One region of the Streptomyces sp. NPDC050263 genome, then DNA from elsewhere that is predicted to be linked to it. Evidence: riboswitches for the same ligand, from Rfam matches in the RefSeq annotation. Region 1 holds a riboswitch; the other holds the start of a gene.

Region 1 (3,702 bases):
CGGCCTGTTGCTCGACGACGGCCACGCGCCGGGCGACGGCTCGGCGGCCCCAGTCGCCCAGCGGGCGGCCGTCGAGCGTCACCACGCCCGAGGCGGGGGACAGGACGCCGGACAGCACGCGCAACAGGGTCGACTTGCCGGATCCGTTGGGGCCGAGCAGCCCGGTCACGGAGCCGGGCCGAGGGGCGAGGCTGACGCCGTCGAGGATCAGCCGTCCGTCGGCGGAGCGGCTGACCCGGTCGGCGCCGAGGGTGGGTGACCGACCCTCGGCGGCGTGCGTCCCGCTCAACGCGTCCTCCTCATGGGGTCCCCCTCATCGTGTCCCTCTCGTGCGGTACAGGACCAGGACGAACGCCGGGACGCCGACGAGCGACGTCACCACGCCCACCGGCACCTCCTGCGGGTCCAGGACGGTACGGGCCAGGGTGTCGGCCCACACCAGGAACACCGCCCCGGCGAGCGCGCCGACCGGCAGCAGCCGGGTGTGCCCCGGGCCGACCAGGGCGCGGGCCGCGTGCGGCAGGACGAGCCCGACGAAGCCGATCGCGCCCGCCGCGCTCACCAGCACGGCCGTCAGCAGCGCCGTCACGCACAGCAGCACCAGCCGGGTCCGGACCACCGCGACCCCGAGCGTGGCCGCCGCGTCCTGGCCGAAGGCGAACGCGTCCAGGGTGCGCGCGTACCCGAGGCACACCGCCAAGGCCCCGGTCAGGACGGTCAGACAGAGCCACACCTCGGTCCAGCCGGCCCCGCTGAGCGACCCGAGCAGCCAGAACAGCACGCCCCGGGTGGTCTCCGCGTCGGCCGCCGTCATCACGACGAACGAGGTCACGGCCGAGAACAACTGCATCGCGGCCACACCGGACAGCACCACCCGGTCCGTCGTACCGCCGAGCGTGTGGCTGAGCAGCAGCACCAGCGCGAACGAGCCGAGCGCGCCCACGAACGCGCCCCCCGACACGGACACGACGCTCCCGCCGACTCCGAGCACGACCACGACGACCGCCCCGGTCGACGCCCCGGAGGAGACCCCCAGGACGAAGGGGTCGGCGAGCGGGTTGCGCAGCAGCGACTGCAGCACCGCCCCGCACACGGCCAGCCCGGCACCGCACACCGCGGCGAGCAGGGTGCGCGGCAGCCGCAGGTTCCAGACGATGCCGTCCCGGATGGGGGACAGGTCCGAGGCGCCCCAGCCCAGATGGGAGGCGACCGTGGACCAGACGTCCCCGACGCCGATGTCCGCGGGCCCGATCGTGATGGCCACGGCGACGGACACCGCCAGCACCGCGAGCCCGGCGACCGGACCGGCCACGCCCCGCAGCACCCCGGCGGCTGCCCGGAGCCGTCGGACCCCGGGCGACCGCAGGGCGGTGGTCATCCGGCGAGCCCGTACGCGCGCAGCGCCGCGGCGACCTTCTCCACGCCTTCGACCGTGCGGATCGTGGGGTTCATGGCCTGCCCGCTGAGCAGCACGTACCGCTTCTGCTTCACCGCGTCCATGTTCTTGGTCGCCGGGTCGGACTCCAGGAACGCGATCTTCCGCGCGGCGGTCTCGGCCGTCTGCGACTTACGGGTGAGGTCGCCGATGACCAGTACGTCGGGGTTGCGGTCGGCGACGGTCTCCCAGTTGACCTGCGGCCATTCCTGCGTGCTGTCGTCGAAGACGTTCTTCGCGCCGAGCGCGTTCGTGATGATGCCCGGCGCACCGCAACAGCCCGCCAGGTAGGGGGACTCCTGGTTCGCGAACCAGTACAGGACGGTGGCGTTCTCGGCGTCGATCCCGGACGTGGCCTCGGCGACCCGGCCCTCGAGCTGCGTGACCAGCTTCTCGCCGCGCTCCTCCACCCCGAAGATCCGCGCCAGGTCGCGCACCTCGCGGTACACGGTGTCCATGGCCAGCGGCTCGGTCCGTGAGCCGTCGCCGTCGCCGCTGTTGTCCTTGCCCTCGCAGTCGGCGGGCGAGAGATACGTCGGCACCCCCAGCTCCTCGAACTTCTCGCGGGGAGCCACTCCGCCCTTGCTCAGCGTGGACGCGAAGGACGAGGCGACGAAGTCCGGCTCGGCGGCCAGCACCTTCTCGAACGACGGCTGGTTGTCGGCGAGCCGGGGCACCTTCGCGTCGGCCTTCTCCAGCCCCTTCATGACCGGGTCGGTCCAGGTGGCGGTGCCTGCCATCCGGTCGGCCAGGCCGAGCGAGAGCATGATCTCGGTGGTGCCCTGGTTCAGCGAGACGGCCCGCTTCGGAGGCGACTCGACGGTCACCTTCTGCCCGCAGTTGTCCAGCGTGACGGCCTTCGCGGACGCGGCGGCGCCCGAAGCCCCCTCGGACGACGAGCCCGAACCGCAGGCGGACAGCAGCAGTGCCCCGGACAGGAGCAGGACGGAACGGCGGGCGGGGCGTGACAGATGCACGAGGCGGCTTCCTAGGCGTCGAGGCCCATGCGCGGGGCCCGTTCGGACGGTCGGTTGCCAGCAGGTCTTCGGACTCGGGATCACCCCGGCGGGGCACCTTCCCAGACCCGGCCGTGGCCGTCGTCCAGTGGTTGCCGCCCCGCCCGTCACCCTTACCGCTGCGCGTCAGTTCCGGACTCCCACCGGATTCCCTGACCCGTGCACGCGTACGACCGCGTGTACGAATACGACTGGCGTCCGGAAATTACCATAGCCTTACCTAATCGCCCTACCTGCAACGTTCGTTTGCCCTACGGCGCTGCACCGGGGACGTAGTGGGCGTTGCGGTCGACCGAGCGGTAGACGTCGGGCGCGATGGGCCGGCGCAGTTCCTCGGCGAGGTGCCCGAGGAGCCCGGCCGTCCGGGCGAGCAGGGCGAAGCCGCGCAGCAGTTCGAGGGGGAGTCCGAGATCGGCGAGCGCCGCCCCGCAGACTCCGGCGCCGTTGAGGGGCAGCGCACGGCCGAGGACGTCCGGCGCCGTGCGCCCGACGGCCTCGAACAGGGCGAGGTGGGGGCCGTGGACGCCTTCCTCGTGGGCGATGCGGATGATGACCGGCGTCCGTGGGTCGCCCTCCTTGTGCACCGGGTGGCCGAGGCCGGGCACGAGCTGCTTCGCCGCCTTGCGTTCCGTCAGCGCTTCCCGTGCGAGCGCGTCCCATTCGGCCTCGGTGGCGGGGAGGGGCTCACCCGCCGCGTTCACCGCGGCGAGCACCTCGGCGAGGAAGCGGCCGGTGTCCTCGGTGACGCCCAGGAAGCGGGAGCCGCCGCCGAGCAGCCCGGCGGCGAGGGCCCCTTGCACGGACTCCGGCGCGGAGTACAGGGTCATGCGCGCGGCGATGGCGGTGGGGGTGAAACCGTGGTCGGCCAGCGCGACCAGCACCGTTTCGAAGAGCCGCACCTCGCCCGCGGTCGGGCGGCGCTGGGTGGCGAGCCAGAACGCGAGCTCGCCGAAGCCGACCTTGCCCATCAGGTCCTCCGCCAGGTTCTGCCCGAGGAGGCTGATGGTGGCGGCGTCCGAGGTCCCGAGACCGGTCGGGTATCGGGGCGGGTACTCGGGCTGGGGCTGGGGCTGTCCGGCGGTCATCGGTCCGTCTCCCTTTCCTTGTCCGCCGCGAGCCAGGCCCGCAGCTCTTCGCCGTGCTGGTCGAGGGCGGGGGGCGGAAGGTCGTGCCGGGGCGGGGTGCCGCTGAAGGTGATCGGGTTGCGGATCATCGGCACGGAGCCCGGCCCGCTGCCCAGGGTGACCACCG
Region 2 (3,702 bases), on a different contig from region 1:
CGGCTCGCCGAGGGCTTCCCCCACCGGCCGGGTGAGGGTCTTCTCCCGGGCGAACCGCACGCGGACGGGCAGCACTCCGAGCCCCTCGACGTGCCCGCGCCGGCTCTCGACCTCGTCCTCGATGTGCTCGCCGAGGATCTGGAAGCCACCGCAGATCCCGAGCACGGGCCGCCGCTCGGCGGCCCGCCGCTTCAGGGCCTCGGCCAGCCCGCGCTCCCGCAGCCACTCCAGCGCGCGGACGGTCCCCCGGGTCCCGGGGACGACGACGAGATCGGCGTCGGCGAGCTCCTCCGGCCGGTCCACGAACCGCACGACGACACCAGGCTCGGCGGCGAGCGCGTCCACGTCGGTGAAGTTGGACATGAGCGGTACCGCGCACACGGCGACCCGCAGCACGTCGTCCCCCACGGGCAAGGCGGTGTTCGACTCGCGCACGGTGCCGCGCAGCGACACGCTCCCCCACTCTCGGCTTCGCCCGAGCGGGGGGACCCCCATTCCGTCCTCCTCGTCGATCCCGAGCCCGTGCCGGAACGGCAGCACGCCGTAGGTCCGCCGCCCGGTGAGCCCGAGCAGCATGTCGAGCCCCGGCTCCAGCAGGGAGACGTCGCCGCGGAACTTGTTGACGAGGAACCCGGCGACGAGCTGCTGGTCCTCGGGGGAGAGGAGCGCGACGGTCCCGAAGAAGGACGCGAAGACCCCACCGCGATCGATGTCACCGACGACGAGGACGGGAAGCCCGGCATTGCGGGCGATCCCCATGTTGACGATGTCGGTCCGCCGGAGATTGATCTCGGCGGGAGAGCCGGCCCCCTCACAGATCACCGCGTCATACGTGCCCCGCAACTCGGCGAGACAGTCGAGAACGGTTCCCAGGAGTCTCTGCTGCCGCCCCCCGTGATACCCACGGGCGCTGAGCTCCCCGACGGGCTTCCCGAGCAGCACGACCTGACTGCTCTGCTCGCCGCCCGGCTTCAGCAGCACGGGGTTCATGAGCGCGGTCGGCTCGACCCGGCAGGCCTGCGCCTGCATGGCCTGAGCCCGCCCGATCTCGGCGCCTTCCTTCGTCACGAACGAATTCAGGGACATGTTCTGGGCCTTGAAGGGCGCGACCTTCACCCCCTGCCGCACCAGCCACCGGCAGATCCCGGCCGTGACGACACTCTTGCCGGCATCGGAGGTCGTGCCGGCGACAAGAAGCCCGCCGCCCGTCATGAGGTACGCCCCTTCGCTCTCGCGTTCACTGCCGCGGCGACGGCGCGCGCGGCGACGGTCACGCCGAGCGCGAGCAGACCGACCCGGCGGGACAGCCGCGCGGCACGTTCGATGTCCTCGGCGCCGACGGCCCGCCCGGCCGCCCCGTTGAGCACGGGCCGGTGCTCGACCCGGCCGCCGTACGACAGGGTCCCGCCCAGCCGCACCCCGAGCGCCCCGGCGAACGACGCCTCGACGGGCCCCGCGTTGGGACTGGGGTGCTTGCGCGCATCCGCCCGCCAGGCCCGAACGGCGGCGCGCGGATCGTCCCCGGCCACGGCGGCGAGCACGGCGGTCAGCCGGGCCCCCGGCCACCCGGCGAGGTCGTCGAGCCGAGCCGAGGCCCACCCGAAGCGCAGATGGCGCGGCGACCGGTGCCCGACCATGGCATCGAGGGTGTTGACGGCCCGGAAGCCGACCAGCCCGGGCACGCCGCCGACGGCCCCCCACACCAGCGCCCCGACGACGGCGTCGGAGGTGTTCTCGGCAACGGACTCCACGACAGCCCGGGCGATCCCGTCCGCATCCAGCGCCTGCGGATCCCGCCCGCACAGATGCGGCAGCCGCTCCCGAGCGGCCTCGACGTCCCCCGCTTCGAGGGCCCGCCCGATGCCCCGCGCCTCGCGCACGAGCGAGGAGCCCCCGACGACGGCCCAGGTGGCGGCGGAGGTGAGGACCACGGAGACGGCGGGGGAGCGACGTACGCAGGTGTCGGCGACAGCCCCCAGCGCGACGGCGCTCCCGGCGCACACGAGGGTGTGCAGGGCGCCCCACCCCCGATGGTCCCGCCACAACACCCGCTCCACCGCACCCGCGGCCCGCCCGAACGCGGCGACCGGATGCCCCCGGCGGGGATCGCCGAGCAGCAGATCACCGAGGAGGCCGGCGGCGGCGCCGTACGCGAAGACGCGATCGGCACGCACGGGCTCAGCCGGCCGTGGGGTCGGGCAGCGACCTGATGCGGTACCTCAACGGCCGAGCGCGCATGGCGATTTGTCCTCACTCAGGGTGTCCGCGCCCTGGTTCGACTAGACCGACGGTGAGAGTTCCTGGCTCCCGGGGCTTACTACCCCGGTGACAGTGGCGGGACCGCGCCGGATTCACACCGGCTTCCTCTCCTGCCGTCGTAGATGGCTCCGGCAGTCCACCACGGGCCCGGAACGGCCGTCAACTTGCCGTTGACCTGCAAGGGGAGAGTGTGCAGAACCCCACACAGCTGCTGCGACGGCTACCACGACGACCGCCCCTCGCGCCCGGCTCCCGGCGGAAAACCCCTCTTGCGGGCGGACCTCGCGGGACCGGCTTGAGATCGCGGAGCGCGGAGCCTGCAATGTCACGTACGCCCGGCAAAGGGCGCCACGGACCAGGGAGGGGACCCGAAGTGGCCTACGTGGGCGAAATGCTGCTGGACGACGGGCAGATCGTGCTGCTGGAGGTGTCCGGCGAGGGCCCGGCCGGAGTGCAACGGGTCTCCCGGGGCGGCGGCGCGGTGGCGGGAGCCGCGGAAACCCTCCAACAGGCACTGGCCCGGGTGCGCCCCGCGCTGGGAGCGGTCCTGGAGGGCGCCCGAGGTCTGGCGAAACCGCCCGGTTCCGTCACGGTCGAATTCGGCATCACGCTGAGCGCGGAGGCGGGTGTGGTGGTGGCGCGGGGCTCCACGGAGGCGCACTTCACGGTGAGCATGGAGTGGACGAACCGGGACGAGAGCGCACTCCCCGGACAGCGTGACGGTGACAGTGGCAGCGACGCCTGACGACGAACTCCCGAACGCCGTCGCCCGCTTCTGGGGCGCGGACGGCCGGGTGACGGGCTCGGGCTTTCTGATCGCGGAGCGGACGCTGTGCACCTGCGCACACGTGGTGGCGAGCGCCCTGGGCACGGCAGAGACGGACACGTCGGCCCCCGCCGCCCCGGTGACGGTCGACTTCCCTCTGTTGACGCGGCCTTCCGCGCGCCTGCGGGCGACGGTCACCCGCTGGAGCCCGGTCCGTGCGGACGGCGGAGGCGACATGGCGCTGCTGTCGCTGGAGGAGGCGGCCCTCGGCACCGCCCCCGTCCGCTTCGCCGGCGGCACAGCCGTCTGGGACCACGCTTTCCGAGTCCTGGGCTTCCCACTGCACACCGACGACCACGGCGTCTGGGTCGACGGCCGCCTCCGCGCCCCGGTGGGCAAGGGCTGGACGTCGATGGAGGCCCGCCCCGCCTCCGGCACCCCGCCCATCGGCCGAGGCTTCAGCGGCGGCCCGGTCTGGGACACCGACCAGGGCGCGGTGGTCGGCATGACGGTGGCGGCGGAGACAGGCACCGGCGCGACAACGGCGTACCTGATCCCGGCGGCCCTCCTCCTGGGCCTGGACCCGAGCCTGCGCCCGTCGCCTTTCCGGGGCCTGGAGGCGTTCCGCGAGGAGGACGCGGCGGTGTTCTTCGCCCGCCGGGCGGACAGCGAACGGA

Evidence for each region. A riboswitch is a leader RNA that binds a small molecule or an ion and turns the genes downstream of it on or off. The one in region 1 is predicted to bind cobalamin.
Region 2: another riboswitch for cobalamin. It lies ahead of AB0J04_RS17820 (cobalamin biosynthesis protein); the one in region 1 lies ahead of AB0J04_RS17580 (ABC transporter substrate-binding protein).

Annotation. Positions count from the first base shown of each region.
Region 1 is NZ_JBFAKW010000033.1:45,860-49,561, forward strand. Features, by position in the region: gene AB0J04_RS17570 (ABC transporter ATP-binding protein) at 1-289, opposite strand, end outside; gene AB0J04_RS17575 (iron chelate uptake ABC transporter family permease subunit) at 314-1,378, opposite strand; gene AB0J04_RS17580 (ABC transporter substrate-binding protein) at 1,375-2,412, opposite strand; cobalamin riboswitch at 2,454-2,662, opposite strand; gene AB0J04_RS17585 (citryl-CoA lyase) at 2,703-3,536, opposite strand; gene AB0J04_RS17590 (CoA transferase) at 3,533-3,702, opposite strand, start outside.
Region 2 is NZ_JBFAKW010000034.1:15,236-18,937, reverse strand. Features, by position in the region: gene AB0J04_RS17825 (cobyric acid synthase) at 1-1,212, opposite strand, end outside; gene AB0J04_RS17820 (cobalamin biosynthesis protein) at 1,209-2,174, opposite strand; cobalamin riboswitch at 2,274-2,416, opposite strand; gene AB0J04_RS17815 (CU044_2847 family protein) at 2,633-3,004, shown strand; gene AB0J04_RS17810 (trypsin-like peptidase domain-containing protein) at 2,988-3,702, shown strand, end outside.